2 regions of the Rhizobium sp. 42MFCr.1 genome follow, and region 2 is predicted to be linked to the other one. Evidence: riboswitches for the same ligand, from Rfam matches in the RefSeq annotation. Region 2 holds a riboswitch; the other holds the start of a gene.

Region 1 (11,421 bases), 120 kb from region 2:
TTCAAAGACAGCATGCGGCAGCCGGAGGCGATGATGGATCATCACGAAAAGTCCAAGACGGAAAAGAATTTGGCAGGTGGAAGCCTCGACGAGCAGGCGCTCTACTTCCATCGCTATCCGCGTCCGGGCAAGCTTGAAATCCAGGCAATCAAGCCGCTCGGCAACCAGCGCGACCTGGCGCTGGCCTATTCCCCCGGCGTCGCAGCACCCTGTCTCGCCATCCGCGACAATCCCGAGACGGCCGCCGACTATACCTCGCGCGCAAATCTCGTAGCGGTCATTTCCAACGGTACGGCCGTTCTCGGCCTCGGCAATATCGGTCCGCTGGCATCAAAGCCGGTCATGGAGGGTAAGGCCGTCCTCTTCAAGAAGTTTGCCAACATCGATGTCTTCGATATCGAGGTCGATGCAACGAGTGTCGATCAGATGGTCTCGACCGTCGCCTCGCTCGAGCCGACCTTCGGCGGCATCAATCTCGAGGACATCAAGGCGCCGGAATGTTTCGAGATCGAGCGCCGCCTCCGCAAGACCATGAAGATCCCGGTTTTCCATGACGACCAGCATGGCACGGCCATCATCGTCGCTGCGGCGATCCTCAATGGCCTGGAACTGGCCAACAAGAAGATCGACGAGGTCAAGATCGTCGCTTCGGGCGCGGGTGCCGCTGCCCTCGCCTGCCTCAACCTCCTCGTCACGCTGGGCGCCAAACGCGAGAATATCTGGGTCCACGACATCGAAGGCCTGGTCTACGAAGGCCGTACAGAGTTGATGGACAAGTGGAAGAGCGTCTACTCCCAAAAGAGCGACACGCGCACGCTTGCGGAAAACATCGGTGGCGCCGACGTATTCCTTGGCTTGTCTGCCGCCGGCGTGCTGAAGCCGGAACTGCTGGCGCAGATGGCCGAAAACCCGCTGATCATGGCGCTCGCCAATCCGACGCCGGAGATCATGCCCGATCTCGCCCGCGCTGCCCGCCCCGATGCAATGATCTGCACCGGTCGCTCCGACTTCCCGAACCAGGTGAACAATGTTCTTTGCTTCCCCTACATCTTCCGGGGTGCTTTGGATTGCGGCGCGGTCACCATCAACGAAGAAATGAAGATGGCTGCCGTGCGCGCCATCGCGGCACTTGCGCGGGAGGAGCCGTCCGACGTCGCCGCCCGCGCCTATTCGGGCGAAACGCCGGTCTTCGGCCCGAACTACCTGATCCCTTCGCCCTTCGACCCGCGCCTGATCCTGCGGATCGCCCCGGCGGTCGCGAGGGCTGCCGCCGAAAGCGGTGTCGCCCTGCGTCCGATCACCGATTTCGACGCCTATCTCGACCAGCTCAATCGTTTCGTCTTCCGTTCGGGCTTCATCATGAAACCGATCTTTGCTGCGGCGAAGAATGCCGAGCGCAAGAGGGTCATCTTCTCGGAAGGTGAGGATGAACGCGTGCTGCGCGCCGCGCAGGTGCTGCTGGAAGAAGGCATTGCCGAACCGATCCTGATCGGCCGCCCGCAGGTCATCGAAACGCGCCTCCAGCGCTACGGCCTGCGCATCCGCCCGCTTTCGGATTTCGACGTCATCAACCCGGAAGACGATCCGCGCTTCCGCGAATATGTCGATCTCTACTTCTCGCTGGTCGGGCGTCGCGGCGTCATTCCGGAGGCCGCCCGCACGATCGTTCGTACCAACACGACCGTCATCGGCGCGCTGGCGCTGAAGCGCGGCGAAGCCGACGCTCTGATCTGCGGCCTGGAAGGCCGTTACGAGAAACATCTGCGCGACGTTCGCCAGATCATCGGCAAGCGGCATGACGTCTGCGACTTCTCGGCACTCAGCCTGCTGATCTCGCAGCGCGGAGCCACGTTCTTCACGGACACCTACGTCACCTTCAATCCGACTGCGGAAGAAATCGCCGAGTCCGCGGTTCTCGCCGCCGAGGAAATCAAGCGCTTCGGCATTACGCCGCGCGTGGCCCTCGTTTCCCACTCGAATTTCGGCTCGCGTGAATCCGAGAGCGCGACGAAGATGCGTGCTGCTCTCAAGCTCGTTCGCGAAGCAGCCCCGGAGCTTGAAGTCGACGGCGAGATGCATGGCGAGAGCGCGATCTCCGACGCCCTGCGCAAGCGCGTCATGCCCGACACGACCCTGCATGACGAAGCGAACCTGCTGGTCTTCCCGAACCTGGATTCGGCGAACATCACCCTCGGCGTCGTGAAATCGATGATCGACGGCTTGCATGTAGGGCCGATCCTGCTGGGCGCTGCGCTGCCGGCGCACATCCTGGCGCCCTCGGTGACCTCCCGCGGTGTCGTCAACATGGCTGCCCTCGCCGTCGTCGAGGCTTCACAGCCGGCGTGATTTGCGGCCGATCGAGAAAATGCGCTAAGATTCCGACTGCAGCCTGTTAAGACAAACGGGCTAGCAATGGAGGCGCGGCGGGACGCCGCGCCTTACGACCTGCTCACCGATGGGACGATGCCTTGAACCGCTGGATTCTGTCATTCGCAGCCGCACTTGTGTTGATCGGCCCGGCCCATGCCCAGGTGCCGGCGATCTGCGGAGACCTGCGTGCCCGCCTTGCCGATCTGCCGCAAATCATCGGCAGCACGCCCGAGGTGCGCAAATTCGCCAGCGCCATCGCCGAACAGAACCTTGAGCTTCGCAAGGTCCGTAGCGATCTCCGTCAGAACGGCTGCACAAGCGGCAGCATGGTCGTGATCGGCGACGATGACGGCTATTGCGGGGAGCTTGAGCGCGCGGAGAGCAAAATGGTCGGCAACATCCGTTATCTGCAGCAGCGGCGCGACGAGCTGCGTGGCCAAAGCGAGGATGTCCGCACGCGAAACGAGCTTCTTGCGGCGCTCGATGACAATGGCTGCAACGAGGAACAGTGGCCCGCCGACAGCGGCGATGGATATGCACCGCCTCCAAGCATTGAAGATCAGGCGCTGCGAAACGACACCTTCGTACCGCCGGGTGGCGATCCCGGCCAGCGCCGATACCTCCCCGGCATGTCGACGCCCTCTCATCTCAATACCGTCTGTGTGCGCACCTGCGACGGTGGCTTTTTTCCGTTAAGCTCGAATGCAACCTCGCAGGACTTCGCCCGCGATGCCGACACCTGCTCGAAGATGTGTCCCGGCATCGACACCGAGCTCTTTTATCATGACGTCTCCAGCACTGAGACTTCACAGATGATATCGGCGGCGACGGGCGCTCCTTACAGCGCAATGCCGAACGCTTTCGCCTACAAGAACCGCAAACCCGGCGAAAAATCATCCTGCAGCTGCGACCTCAACGCCTACTATGAGCGGATGCGAAAAAGCCAATCGATCAGCGAACCGCCGCAACAAGGATCGATCACCACGATCGAAACCAAGAAGCCCGAGCCAGCGAGCAAGGTCGCCGCCCCGGCTGCACCGCAGCCTCAGGTGCCGGACAGGCCATATGATCCGGCGACCAACAAGGTGCGCCAGATCGGTCCGCAATTCTTAGCCGGCGACCAAGGCACAATCGACCTCAAGCATCCGGCAAAGCCGGGCCCTCAGCCGCAGCAGCAATAGCCGCCCTCAGTCCGCTGGATTGTCCCAGCGATCCGTAAACACCAGTTCCTCCAGCACCAATCGCTGGCGCCATCCTTTGACGGCGAGTTCCGGCTGGTCATAGAGCCGGTCGACATAGCCGACGCAGAGCCAGGCAACGATCTCGACCCGATCAGGAACACCGAGGATGTCCTTGATATCGGACTCGTGAAAGATACTCACCCAGCCGACCCCCACGCCTTCGGCTCGGGCGGCGAGCCACAGATTCTGCACGGCGCAGACCGTGGAGTAGGAATCCATCCGCCGATTGTGCGTCCTGCCAAGAACGACATCGCCGCAGCGGTCCGGATCGCAGGTCACGCAGATGCTGAGCGGTGCGGTTCGGATGCCCTCAAGCTTCAGCGAGCGATAGAGCTGTTGCCGCCCGCCTTCAAACATCTCGCCGGCCTCGCGGTTGGCGCGATTGAAGGCCTGCCACGCGGCCTCCTTCACCTTGTCATCGCGCACCAGGATAAAATTCCAGGGCTGCATGAACCCAACGGACGGCGCGTGATGCGCGGCCGTCAGAAGCCTTTTGACGACGTCGTCCGGTATGGCATCCGGGAGAAACTCGGAACGCACGTCGCGTCGCGTCGAAATAGCCCTGTAGACGGCGTCGCGTTCCTCGGTCGAAAAGGCTGCGGCTCCCGACAGGGAGCCTGAATGGTCTGGTCGCATCGTCAATCCCCAACAACACAACCGCCCGCCGTCCACGCGGGTCAGTCTATGGTGTCGGGCCGGTCTTCTGACTTGGCGTCATCCGACTGCCGCGCCTTCCCGGTACTGGACCAGTGGCTCTTTGCGGCAGCCGTCAGCCTTACAGCGTTGGGCACGTTTCGGTCTTTCACCGAATTCCCGATTCTCCCGCCCGCGGCGGGCACCCGACGGACGCGTCTATGCCCATAAACCCTGGCCGACGCAATCCCTTAATCCGAGACGGGAAAGTAGCGCACATAGGCGAACTCATCACCTGACGGCGACCAGTTGGGCACGTTGATCGTTCCCTGCCCGCCGAAGAGATCGAAGAGCATCGTCAGGTTTCCGCCGTCCATGTCCATCAGCCGCAGGCGAACATCGAGATCGCGTGGATGGTCGAACACATCAGGATCGTAAGAAAGGATCAGAACCTTGTCGTTGTTGGGCGACGGATGGGCAAACCAGTTCCCATAGTTGTCACTGGTGACCTGCTCGAGACCGGTCCCATCGGGATGGATTCGCCAGATTTGCATGAGGCCGGTGCGGCTAGAATTGAAGTAGATCCATTGACCGTCGGCGGAATAGTCCGGCCCGTCATTGCGTCCCTCGCCGTGGGTCAGCCGCTTTTCTTCGCCGCCGTCAACGGAGATCGTGTAGATATCGAACAAATCGTTGCGGATGCCACAATAGGCGAGTTGCTTCCCGTCGGGCGACCAGCCGTGCCAATAGGATGGCCGATTTTGCGTCACCAGCCGCGGCGTACCACCTTCGGCCGGCAGCACATAAATCGTCGACTTCCCGAACTCGGTTTTGTCGGAGATGACGATCTGGCGGCCATCGGGCGAAATGCCGTGGTCGTTGTTGCAGGTCGTCGCAAAGCCGGTATCGACCTTGCCGACCTTGCTCGAACCATCAAGTGCGAGACGGTAGAGGAGTCCGTCGCCGTTCAACAGCAGATAGGTCCCATCCGGCGAAAAATTCGGCGCCTCAACGAGTTGCGTGGTTTGCCAGACGACGCGCGCCTCGCCTGTCCTGATGCTGTAGATCTCAACGGAACTGCGCAATCTGAATCCTCCTAAGCATCGAATCCGCCAGACCTACGACGGCTCGCCACTCAGCACAAGCAAATGCGCCTGACCGAGAATCTGCTCTGGAGGTAGTTCCTGCGTGATGGGCGTTTTATCCACCGATCACAAATGCAGGAAACCTAACGGTTCATCTAGCATTCATGACGAAGATGTGACAGTTCGACGAAGCTTCTATGACGTCGGAGTTTTCCAGTTGATCGCGTTGGTAATGAGGTCTGCAGCGGCAGCGCGTTTTGCGTCGCTTTCCACCGATTTCGGGGGAAGCGCTCGGTCGCCCGCCCTACGCACCGCACTCAGCGTTGCTTTTTGTGCCCTGCTTGCGCTCCTTGCCACCGCCACTGTGGAGATCATTGCCCGCGATGGGTTGGCCGACGTCCGCGAATTCCTGACATCGCCTGTGCGTCCGGGGATGACGACGGTTGTGATGTTGACTGTCCTGATGCTGTCGCTCGATGCAGTCCTGGGCCGGCGGTTCATTTCGGCGCTGATCGTTCTTCCGCTTGTGATCGTCCCCGCCATCGTATCCAACCAGAAGCAGCACTACCTTTCGGACCCGCTTTATCCATCGGACGTCCTTTTCGGGCGGCAGATCATGGAACTGCTCCCTGTGATGGTGCGCGACCGCCCCTGGACGGCCGTTGCGATGCTTGTCGGCATCGTCTTGTCCGTTACCGCGATTGTCTTCCTCTGGCGCTTCGCCTGGCGCAACTTCCCAAAGCTCCCAAGGGCCTCTCGCGTCCGCCGGCTTTGCGTCGGCCTGCCCGTTATCGCGGCTTTCGGGTCCTTGATGGACTATTCCCAATATTCCTTCATCCGTGACCGCCTGCAGGTGGTTCCGATGATGTGGGACCAGAAGGAAAACTACCGCAGCAACGGCTTCATCCTCGCCTTCATCTTCAACATTCCGATGGCAGACGTGGCAGCGCCTGTCGGCTTCGGTACAGAGGCGCTCGACGCCATCCCCGGCCGCAACTACGGCTACCTCAGCGGGCCACGCGAAAAGCCCGACGTGATCATGCTGATGAGCGAGTCATTCTGGGATCCGACCCGCCTGAAGACGCTGAGCCTGTCGCCAGATCCTATGCCGACGATCCGTGCAGAGCAGTCCGGCTATGTCTTCTCGCCGGAGTTTGGCGGCATGACCGCCAATGTCGAATTCGAGGCGCTGACAGGTTTCTCCAACGCCTTCCTGCCATACGGCAGCATTCCCTACCAGCAATACATTCGTCGTGATGTTCCCTCGCTCGCCACGTTCTTCCGTGGCGAAGGTTACGCGGCGCGGTCGCTTCATCCGTTCAGCGGCTGGTTCTGGAATCGCAACGAAGTTTACAAGGACTTCGGCTTCGAGCAGTTCCGCTCCGAAGAAACCCTGCCTCCCATGGAAAAGCGAGGCATCTTCGCTTCGGACGAGTCGCTTATGAAGGAGATCATGAACGAGGCTGACGGCATGGATCGCCCGTTCTTCTTCTTTGGTGTCACCTTGCAGGGACATGGCCCCTACGAACCGAACCGTTACGCCCACAACACTATCGACATCAAGGGCAACCTGAACGATGCCGACCGCGCCACCCTTGGCACCTATACGCAGGGTGTCAAGGAAGCCGACGACAGCCTCAAGATGCTGATGGATTGGGCAGAAAAGCGCGACCGCGAAACGATCATCGTGCAGTGGGGCGACCACCTGCCCCCGCTCGGCAATGTCTACATGGCGACCGGTTACATGCCGGACCAGGTTGCCACCCGCAAGGCATCAGTGAGCGTCATGAAGCAGGAACACGAGACCCCGCTCGTCATCTGGTCGAACAAGAAGGGCAGCAAGAAGGATGTCGGCACCATCAGCCCCTCACTGCTTTCGTACCACCTCCTGAAGTTCGCCGGCTTCGAGCATCCCTACTACACGGGCTTCCTCGGCCGCGTGCAGAAGAAGTACAGCGTCATCGACCGATATCAGCTCATTGCCCGCGACAACACGGCATCTCCCGATTGGGTCCTGAAGCCGAAGAACCTCGATCCCCTCGTCCGGGACTATCGATACCTCCAGCATGACATCATGTTCGGCAAGGCTCAGACGCTCGAGCGGTTCTTCCCGCAGCATGCCTGGCTCTATGCGCAAGGCACATAGAAAAGCGGCACAAGCCCGCATTGCAATTTGAAAACATTACGGAATACTGGCGCGCGAGCGATCTAGCATTCGGAGTCGGCCATGCATAACCTATCGGACCTCATCCACCATCACTTCGACAAGCCGGCCGACGAACTCGGCGAGATCGAAAGGCGCGTTCTCGCGAAGGCGCACGAGCGGAAGATAATCTCGACCGATATCAATGCCGCTCTTCAAGCCGAATCTTCCTCCGGCCAGCGCTTGGCAGATACGATTGCGCGTGTTGGCGGCTCGTGGAGCTTTATTATTGCTTTCCTGCTCTTCCTGGTCTTCTGGTGCGTTGTAAACACCATTGTATTGCTGACGCGCGCCTTCGATCCCTATCCGTTCATTTTCCTCAATCTCGTGCTTTCGATGCTGGCGGCGATCCAGGCTCCGATCATCATGATGTCGCAAAACCGCCAGGCGGAGCGCGATCGTTTCGAGGCGGCAAAAGACTATGAGGTCAATCTCAAAGCAGAACTGGAAGTTCTATCCCTGCATCAGAAGATTGACATGCGCGTGCTCACCGAAATTGCAGCATTGCGCGAAGACATCGAGCGTTTGAACCAGCGTCTGCCCAGTTGATCGAAGGATCCGGGATCGCTTGAATTTAACTATACCAATCGATTAACGATCCGCTAACCAAGTCCCGCATTGAAACATCGACGCAAATGTTGGAGGAGCAACGGGAACCAATCCGATCCGACAATACGATACGATGCTCACTGGCCGACTGCATACACGCGACGAAATCCTTCATCACCCTCTGTTTCTGTCGATCGAACGCCAGATCGCACTCCACCTTATCGACATTCACAAGCGCGCTCCTCGCCTTGCCCGCCTCGCCGCCTCGCACCAAAAGTGGCTAATGACGCAAACGCTGTTTGCCATGCATGCCGGACGAGACCGAGGCAACCCACGTTCGGGGCTCACGGCCGGCCGCATGATGCAGGTGGCCAAAGAGTTCGATCTCGCCAGTAAGAATACGGCTGCGTCGTTCCTTGCAGAACTGATTGCCTATAAGTTCCTGCGGGATGCTGCCGATGAAACGCCCGACCGGCGCCTGCGTCGCCTCGAGACGACCGAGGCGAGCGAGGAGGCCATGGCCTCCTGGTTCCAGGGCCATATGGCCTGCCTCGATCAACTCGACGGCGGCAATCGCGCAAACCTGACCGCTGACACCCCGCGGCTCTTCCTTCTCGCACAGCCGCGAGCTGCGCGTGCCCTTATCCAGGATCCGGTCTGGAAGGAACCCCGGAGCAGCATCGGGCATTTCCTCTGGTCGGATGTCGGCGGCCTCGTGCTGCACGATCTGATCAGCCGCCTGCCGGACGACGCGCGGGAGCATGATCGCACTCTGCTGAAAGGCGTGACGATCAGCGAAATCGCGAGCGACTTCGGCATCTCCCTCACCAACTTGAAACGGATGTTCAAGAAAGCAGAAACGGACGGCATGCTCGGCTGGGAAAACCCGCGCAACCGTGGCACGCTATGGCTTTCCAAGACATTCATCGAGGACTATTTCCACTGGCAATCCGCAAAGTTTGCCGAATTGGACAGCGCTATCCACTGGGCGGCCGGCCAAATCCGCTAGAGCATTCCGCCGATGCGAACTCATACGGAGCGACGTCCGATACGGTAGTCAGAGCGCGCCACCCGCCACCATCGTATAAAACAAAAAAGCCCGGCATCAGGCGGGCTTTTTCTTCTATTTTCGATCAACCGTTGACGGCCATGCGCTTTTCGTCGCGCCCGCCCTTCATGCGCTCGGCCAGCAGGAAGGCCAGTTCGAGCGCCTGGTCAGCATTGAGACGCGGGTCGCAATGCGTGTGGTAGCGATCGTGCAGATCCTCGGCCGTGACGGCGCGGGCGCCGCCGGTGCATTCCGTCACGTCCTTGCCGGTCATCTCGATGTGGATGCCGCCCGGATGCGAACCTTCTGCACGATGGATCTGGAAGAAGCTTTCGACTTCCGACAGGATCCGCTCGAACGGACGCGTCTTGTAGTTGTTCAGCGTGATCGTGTTGCCATGCATCGGATCGCACGACCAGACGACCTTGCGCCCCTCGCGCTCGACCGCGCGGATGAGACGCGGCAGATGCTCGGCAACCTTGTCGTGGCCGAAGCGGCAGATCAGCGTCAGCCGGCCCGCTTCGTTTTCCGGATTGAGAATGTCGATCAGGTTCAGAAGATCGTCCGCCTGCAGAGACGGACCGCACTTCAAGCCGATCGGATTCTTGATGCCGCGGCAGTATTCGACATGGGCATGGTCTGCCTGGCGCGTGCGGTCGCCGATCCAGATCATGTGGCCCGAAGTCGCGTACCAGTCGCCAGACGTCGAGTCGACGCGCGTCAGCGCCTCTTCATAGCCAAGCAGCAAAGCTTCGTGGCTGGTGAAGAAGTCCGTCTCGCGCAGGCTCGGATTGTTTTCCGCGCTGATGCCGATCGCCTTCATGAAGTCCATGGTTTCGCTGATGCGGCCGGCAAGCTTGCGGTAGCGCTCACCCTGCGGGCTATCCTTGACGAAGCCAAGCATCCACTGATGGACGTTCTCGAGGTTCGCGTAGCCACCCATTGCGAAGGCGCGCAGCAGGTTCAGCGTAGCGGCCGACTGGCGATAGGCCATAGCCTGGCGCTCCGGGTTCGGAATACGTGATTCTTCCGTGAACTCGATGCCGTTGATGATGTCGCCACGGTAGCTCGGAAGCGACACGCCATCCTGCGTCTCGATGCCGGAAGAGCGCGGCTTGGCGAACTGCCCGGCGATGCGGCCGACCTTGACCACCGGCAGCTGTGCCCCGAAGGTCAGGACGACGGCCATCTGCAGGAACGCACGGAAGAAGTCGCGGATGTTGTCGGCGCCATGCTCGGCAAAACTCTCGGCGCAATCGCCACCCTGCAGCAGGAAACCGTTGCCTTCTGCAACGTTGGCGAGATGCTTCTTCAGCCGGCGTGCTTCACCCGCAAAGACAAGAGGCGGATAGGATGCGAGCTGGGCTTCCGTTGCTGCCAATGCGGCCTGGTCCGGATAGTCCGGAACCTGCTGGATCGGTTTTTGCCGCCAACTACTCGGTGTCCAATTCTCTGCCATCTTACTCACCTGCTCCACCATCCGGTCAGTCCGGATGTTCCGTCCTAAAAATGTTGGGCGGCTTATAACCCTTTAGTGCCATCTTGCATAGCGGCGTTCCGCTCTTCGACACTGAGGATTAAATCGGCGACCACGCGCGATATAAAGGAATTCGGTGACGTATTTTCAAACAGAAAACGTACGATCAACGATCACTATACCAAGACGGTTTGTGTCCAATTTAAGCTTGTCTCGGAAAAACGCCGGCAATTCTAATGAGGCGTCATACAGGCGCTCTTCCTCAACGTGATCCGCACGCCCCACATCACCAGCTGCTGGCGTCAGACATGAACACCGTCCCGAATGCGATAGCTCGGGGCATACATTGTGACGAGCTCTTCCGCGGCCGTCGGATGCACGGCCATCGTCCGGTCGAAATCGTCCTTCGTGCAGCCCGCCTTCAGCGTAATTCCAAGGATCTGGGCCATCTCACCGGCGTCGTGGCCGAGGATATGCGCGCCCACAACCTTTTGGCTGGCAGCGACCACAATCAGCTTCATGATCATCTTCTCGCCACGCCCCGACAGCGTCGCCTTCAGTGGACGAAACTGCGCACGGTAGACCTCGAGCTCCTTGTAGCGCTTGCCCGCTTCCTCCTCGGTCAGCCCTACGGTACCGATCTCGGGCTGCGAGAAGACCGCCGTTGCGATCGTCTCGTGATCGGGCTTGGTCGGATTGTCCTTGTACTCCGTCTCGATGAAGCACATTGCCTCGTGGATCGCCACCGGCGTCAACTGTATCCTGTCGGTGACATCGCCGAGCGCATAGATGTTCGGGACGTTGGTGCGAGAATA
Region 2 (11,421 bases):
CGCTACATCGCGATCTGGAACGAGACGGATGCGACCCGCCGCACCGCCTTGATCGCGGAAAGCTGGCATGAAGCGGCAACCTATATCGATCCCTTGATGCGCGGCGAAGGCCATGAGCAGATCAACGCACTTGTTGAAGCCGTGCATGCGCGCTTCCCGGGTTTCCGGTTCGAACTCGTCGGCACCGCCGATGGCTACGGCGACAACCTGCGCTTCTCGTGGGGTCTCGGACCGACGGGCGGGGAACACCTCATCAAGGGCACCGATTTCGCGGTGCTCGAAGGTGGACGACTGAAATCCGTGCACGGCTTCATCGACCAACTCCCCGAAGCCGCATGATGATGACGCCCGCCCGCTCCCTTGGGGACTATCTGCGCGACTGGCGGCAGAAGCGCCGAATGAGCCAGCTCGCCCTTGCCTTGGAGGCCGAAATCTCACAGAGACATCTGAGTTTCATCGAGAGCGGGCGGTCGATCCCAAGCCGCGACATGCTGCTGCATCTGGTCGAACGGCTCGGCGTGCCGCTCAGGGATCGCAATCCGCTGCTGCTGGCCGCAGGTTTTGCGCCGCTGTTTTCCGAGCGTTCGCTCGACGATCCGACCCTTCGACCGGCGCGGCAGGCAGTCGACATGATCCTCAAGGGACACGAGCCCTACCCCGCCCTTGCGATCGACCGGCACTGGACATTGATTGCCGCCAATGACGCGATCGCCCCGCTTCTTGAGGGCGTCAGGGATCGCGCTTTGCGGGAAGGGCCAATCAACGTTCTCCGCCTCAGCCTGCATCCCGATGGGTTGGCGCCGAAGATTGTCAATCTGCCGGAATGGCGCGCACATCTCCTCAAGCGGCTGCACCAACAGATTTCGGCCACGGGAGATCCGATTCTCGGCGAACTGCTGAAGGAATTGTCCGCCTACCCGCTAAGCGGTGGCCGGCCGGAGACGAGCAGGAAAGCCGACTATGCCGGCATCGCCGTGCCGCTCGAACTGGAAACGGAAGCAGGCCTGCTCTCTTTCCTTTCGACAACCACTGTTTTCGGCACGCCCGTGGACGTCACCCTTTCCGAACTTGCGATCGAATCCTTTTTCCCCGCGAACGAGGAAACGGCAAGACTTCTCGCAACAACGGCACAGGCGAGCGGCTAGAACAAGGCGAGCAAGAGCGCCCCGCCGGCAATCAGGCTTACGCCGAGCCAGTTCATGAGATTGAGCTTTTCACCGAGAAAGACTACGCCGAAAACCGCGACAAGAACGATGGAAAGCTTGTCGATCGGCGCGACGCGTGCGGCATCGCCGATCTTCAGTGCGCGGAAATACGCAAGCCACGAGGCGCCCGTCGCGGCGCCTGAAAGGCAAAGGAAAAGCCAGGTCTTGCCTGAAATGCTGGAGAAGGGCTGCCATTGCCCGGTTGCCACAACAATGGCGCTGATGATGAAGATGATAACGCCAGTGCGGATCAGCGTGGCGAGATCGGAATTGATGCCGACGACGCCGATCTTTGCAAAGATCGCCGTCAACGCAGCAAACGCCGCCGAAAGCACCGCCCAGAAAATCCAACTCTGTGTCATCAGAACTCCACGCCGGGCTGTCCCTTGATGCCGGAACGGAACGGATGCTTGATCAGCTCCATCTCGGTGACGAGATCGGCGATCTCGATCAGCTCATCCTTGGCGTTGCGCCCGGTCAGGACGACGTGGGTCATATACGGCTTCTCGTTCTTCAGGAACTCGACCACTTCGTTGATATCGAGGTAGTCGTAGCGCAACGCTATATTGATCTCGTCGAGGAGCACCATCGAATTCCGTTCGTCGCGGATCAGTTCTTTCGCCTTCTCCCAGGCTGTACCAGCCGCAGCCACATCGCGAGCGCGATCCTGCGTCTCCCAGGTGAAGCCCTCGCCCATGGTGTGGAACTGGCAGATGTCGGAGAAGTGCTTTTCGATCAGGTCGCGCTCGCCGGTCCACATCGCGCCCTTGATGAACTGAACGACGGCAGACGGCTTTCTGTGCGCGATATGCCGGAAAATCATCCCGAACGCGGAGGACGACTTGCCCTTGCCCTTGCCGGTATGGACGATGATGAGGCCCTTTTCGTCCGTCTTCGTCGCCATGATCTTGTCGCGGGCGGCCTTCTTCTTCGCCATCTTCTCGGCGTGGCGCGCGTCGTCGTGGCCAGCGGTTTCGGTATTTTCGGCGGTCATCTCAATTCTCCCCGGATGCAAGCTTGAATGTGTCTGAAAGGTCGAAGCGCGCGGAATTGCTGCGCGGCGTCCAGAGATGGCGATCGATGGCCTCGAGCAGCCGCTCCTTGATATCCTCGAAGGCGGCTGGGTTCTTCTCGATCATGAAATCGCGCACCTTCGGATCAACCACGAAGGCCTGGTAGACGGCTTCGAAATGATGATTGCCCACAGCGCCCGTCGTTGCCGCAAAGGCAAAGAGGTAGTCGACGGTCGCAGCGATCTCGAAAGCGCCCTTGTAGCCATGGCGCATGACGCCGTCGATCCACTTCGGATTGACGACACGGCCGCGCACGACACGCCCGATCTCCTCTTCCAAAGACCGGATCACCGGCTTCTCGGGCCTGGAGTGATCGTTATGGTAGATCGCTGGCCGATCACCCGCGAGCATTTCGGCCGCAGCCGCCATACCGCCCTCGAACTGGTAATAATCGTCGCTATCAAGAAGGTCGTGCTCGCGATTGTCCTGGTTCTGCACGACCGCCTGGATCGAGCGGAGGCGCTCTTCGAAGACACCACGCTCTGCCCGGCCCTCTTCGCCGGCGCCATAAGCGTAGCTTCCCCACACGAGATAGGCTTCAGCGAGATCGGCCCGGCGTTCCCATCCCTTCTCGTCGATCAATGCCTGCAAGCCGGCACCGTAGGCGCCTGGCTTCGAGCCGAAAACGCGATAGCCGGCCCGACGGCTTGCTTGGGCCGGGTCCAGTCCGGCCGCTTCAAGCCGTGCAGCCTCGCCGCGCATGCGCTGCGCAATCGGGTTGTCGGTAGCATCTTCTTCCAGCGCCCCGACGGCACGGATTGCCTTGTCGAACAGTGCAATCTGTTCCGGAAAGGCATCCCGGAAGAAGCCTGAGATACGCAGCGTCACATCGACACGCGGATGCCGTAGCAATGCGGGCGGGATGATTTCATAGCCGGTGACGCGCCGCGAGGTCATGTCCCACACCGGCTTCACGCCGATTAAGGCCAGAGCCTGGGCGATGTCATCGCCGCCCGTGCGCATGTTCGAGGTGCCCCAGGCGGTCAGGCCGAAGGAGACCGGCCATTCGCCGTGATCCTGCACGTAACGGCGGATCACGAGTTCAGCGGACTTCTTCCCGAGCTCGTAGGCCGCCGGCGTCGGCACGGCACGGCTGTCGACCGAGTAGAAATTCCGCCCTGTCGGCAGCACATCGGGACGTCCTCGCGTGGGCGCACCTGACGGACCGGGCGGCACGAAACGCCCATCGAGCCCGCGGAGCAGACCTTCGATCTCCGCCGTCCCACAGGCGAGAATGGCTGGCCTGAGCCGCATCTCGATCTCCGCAAGAACGGCGCGCGTCGCTGCCCAGTTCTCCGGGCAGGTGAACTCAGCTGCCACCAACTTTGCGGCAAGAAGTTCGATCCGCTCGACTGTATCGCCGCTCGTTCGCCAGACAGCGTCCGTGATGCCCACGAGAAAATCCGGATGCGGTCCAGCCCAGGCCTCGGCCATATCGCAATCGAGCGGGTCGAACGCCAAGTCGAGATCCGCGGCAATCGCACGCTGAAGGCTACGGTCACCTCCCTGTCCGAGCCCGCGCGGAACCCGGGCCAGCGCGACCGTCAGATCCGTCAGCAACCGTCCCTGCGGCGAGACGCCGAAAACATGCAGGCCGTCGCGGATCTGCATCTCCTTGAGATCGCAGAGATAGGCGTCGAGCTTCTTCAAAGCCTCCGTCTCGCTCTCACCCTTGTCAATGCCGGCATCGCGATCGAGGCCGATGTCGGCCACGAGATCGAGGATCTGCTTGCTGAGAAGCCGGATGCGGCGCGGATCACCGCCCGACGCCTCGTAGTATTCGTCGACCAGCGCTTCCAGATCCTTGAGCGGCCCGTAGCTCTCGGCACGCGTCAGCGGCGGCGTCAGATGATCGATGATCACGGCGCCGGCGCGACGCTTGGCTTGCGTGCCCTCGCCGGGATCGTTGACGATGAAGGGATAAAGATGCGGCATGGGGCCGAGGACAGCTTCGGGGTAGCATTCCACTGACAAAGCCAGCGCCTTGCCCGGCAGCCATTCCAGATTGCCGTGCTTGCCCATGTGAATAACGGCGTGGGCACCGAATTCGTGGCGAAGGAAAGCGTAAAAGGCAAGATAGCCATGCGGTGGCACGAGATCCGGGGAATGGTAGCTTTCCTTTGGATCGACGTTGTAGCCGCGCGCCGGCTGGATGCCGACCAGCAGCTCACCAAGACGCATGAACGGCAGCGCAAAAGCGCCCTCCACGACATAGGGATCGGCCTCGGGTGCGCCCCAACGCCCACAGATTTCATCCTGAATCTTTTTGGGAAGACTTCCGAAGAAAGCCTTGTATCGACTCACTGAAAGCGATTCGCGAACAAGCTTCCCATCCTGTCCTGAACTTGTCGGCCCTTCCATCAGGCGTCGTATCAGAGCATCGCCATCATCGGGAATATCCGCGACTGGATAGCCGGCGCCACCCATTGCCTTCAGCACCTCAACGGTGCCGGCGGGCGTGTCCAACCCGACGCCGTTACCGAGTCTGCCATCGCGGTTCGGATAGTTCGCCATGACAAGAGCGATGTGTCTCTTGCCGACGGGTGTCGTCCGCAGATTGGCCCAGTTGGCTGCAAGCCGCGCTGTATAGCGCATCCGCTCGATATCCGGCTCGCTGCCGACAATATTGGCCTCGACGCGCGCGTCGTAGCGCGATGCCGACTTGAATGAAACCGCTCGGGCAAGCACCCGTCCGTCAACCTCCGGCAGCGCAACATTCATTCCAAGGTCGCGTGCGGAGAGCCCCTGCGAGGAAGCGGCCCACGCTTGGCGCGACGACGCCGAAAAGATCGCCTGAAGCACCACCGCGTCGTTCGCCTCGAGCACGGTCTGCTCGCGATCCGCACCAGGCGCAGACACGGCAAAGCCTGTCGTATTGATCACCACCTCGGGCTTGATGGCGTTAAAAACACTTTCGAGAATGCCCTTCGAGACAGGATCCTTGAGGCTGTAAGCAAACACCGGCAGCGGCCGGATGCCTTCAGCCAGCAGCGTATCGATCAAGGCTTCGACAGGCTTGGTCTCTCCGCTTTGCACGAGCGCGCGATAGAAGCTGACCGCGACCACAGGCGTTTGTGACACTCCCTGTACGAAGCGCACCCGTTCGTCGCACGCCGACCTCCACTCTTCGACGCCGACGACGCCCTTGCCCGGCCACCAGATCCCAGCCTTCATCAGCGGCGATGCCGCTTCCGGCTTTTCAGTTCCCGAGAGCATCGCACCGGCATAGTCCAGAAACGCCCGCGAATTGGCATCGCCGCCTTCGATGAGATAGGCCCAAAGGGCGTTCAGGTCTTCAAGCGGTACATTCGAAAATGGTGTCAACCCCGCATCGGACTTCGAATCTCCGGGCAGCACGGCGATGAACGCGCCAGATCGAGCTGCCGCCGTATGGAGCGCCTCCAGCGCATAGTGGAAGTAGCTGGCGCCACCCAGCGCCCTCACGACGATTAGCTTGGAGTGGCGGGCCGTCCGCTCGATATAGGCATCGACCGACATTGGATGCTTCAGGCTCATCAGGCTTGCCAGCCGCAGCGAGAAGCCGGCCGACGGTTCGTCATAAGCGGCGGCTATCGCGGCAAGCTCGGTATCGGCAGCCGACAGGAACAGGACATCGCCGGGCGATTGACCGAGATCGATCGCCTCCTCGGCGTCACTGATTGTTCCCTGCTGTGCCAGAAGCAGATGCATCGGTCTTCCCTTATGCCAGCGCTTCGATCGCCTTGCGCACCGCCGCTTCGTCCATCTCGTGCAAGCCGATGACGACAAGACGGGTGCCGCGTGCTTCGCCCGGCGCCCAGGCGCGATCGAAATAGTGGTCGATCCGGCTGCCGACCGCCTGCAACTGCAGGCGCATCGGCTTGCCGGGAACATCGATGAAGCCCTTGAGCCGCAGCACGTCATGTTCCCCGATGATGCCCCTCAGCGCATCCACGAAGGCTGCCGGATCGGCAACAGGACCAAGCTCGACCACGAAGCTGTCGAACTCGTCATGATCGTGCGGCACGCCGTCCTCGTGTTCGAGTTCATGGTGGGACTTGCGATTGACCACATCGTCTTCCGTACCGACGCCGAGCCCGAGCAGCACGCTTGCCGGAACCTCGCCATTGCGCGCCTCGATCATGACAGGCTTGCGAGCGATACGGGAAGCAACCTCATCGCGCACGCGACCAAGGCCGGCGGTGTCGAGAAGGTCGGTCTTGTTGAGTACGATCAGATCGGCGCAGGTCAGCTGGTCCTCGAAAAGCTCCTCGATCGGGCTCTCATGGTCGAGCGACTCGTCTTCGACCCGACGAGCCTCGACGGCATCGTGATCGTCCGCGAAGCGGCCCGCGGCAACGGCGGCGCTGTCGACAACGGTAACGACGCCATCGACGGTGACCTGCGTGCGGATATCAGGCCAGTTGAACGCCGCAACGAGCGGCTGCGGCAGCGCGAGACCGGATGTTTCAATAACGATATGGTCGGGGCGCTGTTCGCGCTCCAGAAGCTTGGTCATCGTCGGAATGAAGTCGTCGGCAACCGTGCAGCAGATGCAGCCATTGGTGAGCTCGATGATGTCATCCTCGGTGCAGTTCTCCGCGCCGCAGCCCTTGAGCACGTCGCCGTCGACGCCGAGATCGCCGAATTCGTTGATGATAAGCGCGATCTTCTTACCGTTGGCATTGGAGAGCAGATTGCGGATCATCGTCGTCTTGCCGGCGCCGAGGAAACCCGTGATCACGGTCGCCGGAATTTTCTGCTGGTTCATGAAATTCAACCCTTCATCTTCAACGGCAGTCCAGCCGCGATAAAATACACATCCACGGCCTCGGCCGCGATCATTTGATGCAGACGGCCGGCATGGTCCCGAAACTCCCGCGCCATGCGGTTTTCCGGCACGATACCGAGACCGACCTCATTGGAAACGATGACGAGACGGGCTCGTGCCGTCGGCAGATACGCCACAAGCGAGGCAAATTCCGCCCCTATGTCGCGGTCTTCCATCATCAGATTGGTGATCCAAAGCGTCAGGCAATCCACCAAAACTGCCCGCTTCTCGCCATCGATCGCCCGCAGGCAGCCGACAAGATCCAGCGGCTCTTCATGGGTATGCCAGAGATCGCCGCGATCGGCTTTGTGCTTGTCGATCCGGGCGCGCATCTCGTCGTCCCAAGCCCGACCGGTCGCCACGTAATGGTGCTCCAGGCCGCTCGAGACGACCAGTTGCTCGGCAAAACGCGATTTGCCCGAGCGCGCGCCGCCCAGGATGAAAGTCGCGCCTGATGATATCGGGCTCATGGAAAACGCTGACCGATCTTCGGAAGCCTTCCGCGAGAGACCGGAACGACTGCGGAGCGCAGCCGGCAAATCTGTCTTTCAGCCATGACAACCTCCGTGCTGGCAGCGGGCATCACCCAGGAATGGGCTTTTCGCCCGGCACAGTTGGCAGGTCTCCTGGCTCGCGGGTCTTGGCCGCGATCGGGGCAAACCGGAAACCGGTCGCCCCAGATCGTGCCAGCGGATCTTCCTCGCCTTCCCGGCTGCATTTCATGAAAAGGCGGACGATTCGTAGACGTAAGAGGCGTCCTGCCCCGGTTGATCATGATACACTGCCAGTGACTTTTCCGTCGCCACTTTCGCACAGCCCGCCTGCACCCTTGCAGGCTGTCAGCCACGCGAAACCAACGCCGGACGGAAAACCCTGACCGCTCTACAGTCGCGGGGTCGGCTCTGATGACGGTGCCCGAATTGGGTCCACCGCTTCATATTCCCTTTTCATCCGCACCGATTCAACCGGTCCGGAACCATCCGTTATGGCGTCATCGTTAGGCAAGGCCACTCCTGAAGTCAATCAAAAGCCGTCGCTCCTAAGATTGCCGTCATCGCCGCGAAACGCTGTCAAGTCGACCTACTCTACAAGATTTATCGTCTTTTATCAGTGGCTTACGTGATAAATAGTTACTGTCCGCGCCGGTCTTTTGCCGCAATTGCATCGCAAGCGGGTCGCGCCACTGATTTGCCCCTCCCTTCCTCGCACTTGAACGCGCCTGCGCCCGCCTAGTTTTCCTGCCATGCTCCTCAAAATCGATATTCGCCGCTTCGGTCCGTTTCATACCCTTCTCGATATCGGGCGGATGCGCGCCCTGCTGCGCCGCAGCGAGATGGGGATGGTCATCGCCGGCGCGATCGTCGGTGTCATATCGGGTTTGGCAGTGACCGGTATGGGTCTCATTTCCCGCGAAATGCACAGCCTGATCTTCGGAATCAGCGACGTCGAGAGACTGAGTTCGTCGCAGATCGACAACAAGCTGCTGTTGCTGACGGCGCCGGTCTGCGGCGGCATTCTCCTGGGTCTGTTGCTGTTCGTGCTTGCCAAGACCCGCAAGAAGCCGATGGTGGATCCGATCGAGGCGAACGCACTGCATGGCGGTCGGCTATCTCTCACCGATAGCATTCTGGTCGCAGTCCAAAATCTTATTTCTAATGGTTTCGGGGCCTCCGTCGGCCTGGAAGCCGGCTACACGCAGCTGGCGGCCGGACTGGCCTCGAAGCTCGGGCTGAAGCTGCAGCTTCGCCGCTCGGACCTGCGCGTTCTCGTTGGGTGCGGCGCAGCGGGTGCGATTGCCGCTGCCTTCAATGCCCCGCTGACCGGCGCATTCTACGCCTTCGAGCTCATCATCGGCTCGTACACCATCGTCTCTCTAACGCCGGTTGTGGTTTCTGCGCTGGTTTCGACGCTGGTGGCTCGGCTGCTCGGTGGCAGCGATTTCCTGATCGACGTTGGCGAATTCGGTACGGTCATGCCGGCTGATTACGTCCCGGCTCTCCTGCTCGGCGCATTCTGTGCGGGTGTCGGTATCATGATCATGCAGGGCGTTGCCTGGATCGAGGAATTGGCTCGCCGGAGTTCGATCGCGACGCCGCTGCGCCCTGCCCTTGGCGGCATCGTCGTTGGCCTCCTCGCGCTGATCACACCGCAGGTGCTGTCGGCAGGACATGGCGCGCTCCACCTCAACCTCGGGCGCGACGTCGCGATTCCGGTGCTCGTGGGCCTGTTCCTCCTGAAAGCCTTCGCCTCCGCGATCTCGATCGGTTCGGGCTTCAGAGGCGGTCTGTTCTTCGCGTCGCTGTTCATGGGCGCGCTGGTAGGCAAGTTCTTCGCCTATTCCGCCCCCTACTTCGCTCACGCTACGCTGACACCGGTCATCTACGCGGTCGTCGGCATGAGTTCGCTTGCGGTCGCCGTCATCGGCGGGCCGCTGACGATGACGTTCCTTGCTCTCGAAATTACCGGCGACTTTCCGATCACGGCGCTTGTGCTGGCGGCGGTCATCACCTCCTCGCTCGTCGTCCGCAGCACCTTCGGCTACTCCTTCGCAACATGGCGCTTCCACCTGCGCGGCGAGAGCATTCGCAGCGCGCACGATGTCGGCTGGATCCGCAACCTAACGGTTGACCGGCTGATGCGCGCCGATGTGAAGACCGCCAATGCCGCTCTCTCGATCGATGAGTTCAAGGAACGCTTCCCCATCGGCTCGGCGCAGCGGGTCGTCCTGGTCGATGGTACCGGCAAGTACAGCGGCCTCGTGCTCGTTCCGGAGATTTACGCGAACCTGACCGATACCGACGAAACCGGCAAGGATCTTAGCGAATTCATCCGCTACAAGAACGATTTCCTGCAGCCGCAGATGAACGCCAAGCAGGCAGCCGCCATCTTCGACAAGACCGAAAGCGAAGCGCTCGCCGTCGTCAACAATCTGATTGAGCGCAAGGTCGTCGGCCAGTTGAGCGAGGCGCATACGCTGCGCCGTTACAGCGAAGAACTCGATCGCCGCCGCCGCGAAATATCCGGCGAGATCTAGCCGAGAAGTTCGTCCAGCCAGCGCCGGTCAAGACAGGCTTCCAGCTCGGCCGCAACGTCGTCCAGGGCTTTCTCGACGCCGGCACGATAGTCATTCGTGTCGCCCGAAAGGCCAAAGCTGCGCAGCAAGCGAGAACGGTAGATGTCGCTGGCGAACAGCCCATGCAGATAGGTTCCCGCAATCCGGCCGTCTGCCGATACCGCGCCATCCGGCCTACCATCGACGATCGCGAACGGCCGGCCGCAGTCTTCGCCGGAGGTGACACCGAGATGGATCTGGTAGCCGGAAAGCGGGGACCCGTCCTCCACTGCTGTCGCAACACTGTTGCGGACGGTCTTTTCAGGCGCCATCTCCGTCTCGACGTCAAGCAGCCCGAGGCCCGCCATATCCACCGCATGTCCCTCGATGCCCAGGGGATCATGGACCTTGCGCCCGAGCATCTGATAGCCGCCGCAAATCCCGATCACCCGACCACCCCGCTTCACATGGGCCAGTATGTCGGCATCCCAACCCTGCGCACGCATATCAGCCAGGTCTGATATCGTTGATTTCGAACCGGGCAAGATCACCAGCCGCGCGTCCGCAGGCAGCCGCTCGCCCGCGCGGACGAAAACCAAATCGACATCCGGCTCCGCCTTCAAGGGGTCGAGATCGTCGAAATTTGCGATGCGGGTAAAGACCGGCACGGCGACCTTGAGTGCCCCCGTGCCGCCGCGTGCGAGGCGTTCCAACGCCACCGAGTCCTCGGCCGGCAGACGCGAAGCGTGCCTGAGCCACGGCACGACACCGAAGCATGGCCATCCGGTGAAGCGGCGCACCGCATCGATACCCGTATCAAAGAGCGAGACGTCGCCACGGAACTTGTTGATGAGGTAGCCGGATATCATTGCCCGGTCGTCCTCGGAGAGGATCGTATGCGTCCCAACCAGCGAGGCGATCACGCCCCCGCGGTCAATATCGCCGACAAGCACGACAGGCACACCGGCACGGGTGGCAAATCCCATATTGGCGATATCGCCGGCCCTGAGATTGATTTCGGCGGGCGAACCTGCGCCTTCCACGATCACAAGATCCGCTCCGGCCGAAACGGCCGAAAAGCTCTGCATCACGTAGTCGAGGAGCGCTGGCTTGAGTTTCTGATAGTCCCGTCCCTTGGCCTGCCCCCAGACCTTGCCCTGAACGATGATCTGGCTGCCGTATTCGGATTGCGGTTTGAGCAATACAGGATTCATGTGCACCGAGGACGGCACACGCGCGGCAAGCGACTGCAGCCATTGCGCCCGGCCGATCTCGCCGCCG

The links. A riboswitch is a leader RNA that binds a small molecule or an ion and turns the genes downstream of it on or off. The one in region 2 is predicted to bind cobalamin.
Region 1: another riboswitch for cobalamin. It lies ahead of bluB (5,6-dimethylbenzimidazole synthase); the one in region 2 lies ahead of cobU (bifunctional adenosylcobinamide kinase/adenosylcobinamide-phosphate guanylyltransferase).

Annotation. Positions count from the first base shown of each region.
Region 1 is NZ_KB897818.1:164,623-176,043, reverse strand. It holds gene C934_RS0100895 (NADP-dependent malic enzyme) at 34-2,346, shown strand; gene C934_RS0100890 (DUF2865 domain-containing protein) at 2,469-3,551, shown strand; gene bluB (5,6-dimethylbenzimidazole synthase) at 3,558-4,247, opposite strand; cobalamin riboswitch at 4,288-4,469, opposite strand; gene C934_RS0100880 (TolB family protein) at 4,496-5,329, opposite strand; gene C934_RS0100875 (LTA synthase family protein) at 5,547-7,475, shown strand; gene C934_RS0100870 (DUF1003 domain-containing protein) at 7,557-8,081, shown strand; gene C934_RS0100865 (hypothetical protein) at 8,215-9,090, shown strand; gene C934_RS0100860 (class II 3-deoxy-7-phosphoheptulonate synthase) at 9,215-10,588, opposite strand; gene gor (glutathione-disulfide reductase) at 10,909-11,421, opposite strand, start outside.
Region 2 is NZ_KB897818.1:43,905-55,325, reverse strand. It holds gene C934_RS0100270 (nuclear transport factor 2 family protein) at 1-339, shown strand, start outside; gene C934_RS0100265 (helix-turn-helix domain-containing protein) at 342-1,145, shown strand; gene C934_RS0100260 (EamA family transporter) at 1,142-1,567, opposite strand; gene cobO (cob(I)yrinic acid a,c-diamide adenosyltransferase) at 1,567-2,199, opposite strand; gene cobN (cobaltochelatase subunit CobN) at 2,201-5,968, opposite strand; gene cobW (cobalamin biosynthesis protein CobW) at 5,979-7,028, opposite strand; gene cobU (bifunctional adenosylcobinamide kinase/adenosylcobinamide-phosphate guanylyltransferase) at 7,034-7,558, opposite strand; cobalamin riboswitch at 7,688-8,084, opposite strand; gene C934_RS0100235 (chloride channel protein) at 8,332-10,122, shown strand; gene C934_RS0100230 (cobyric acid synthase) at 10,119-11,421, opposite strand, start outside.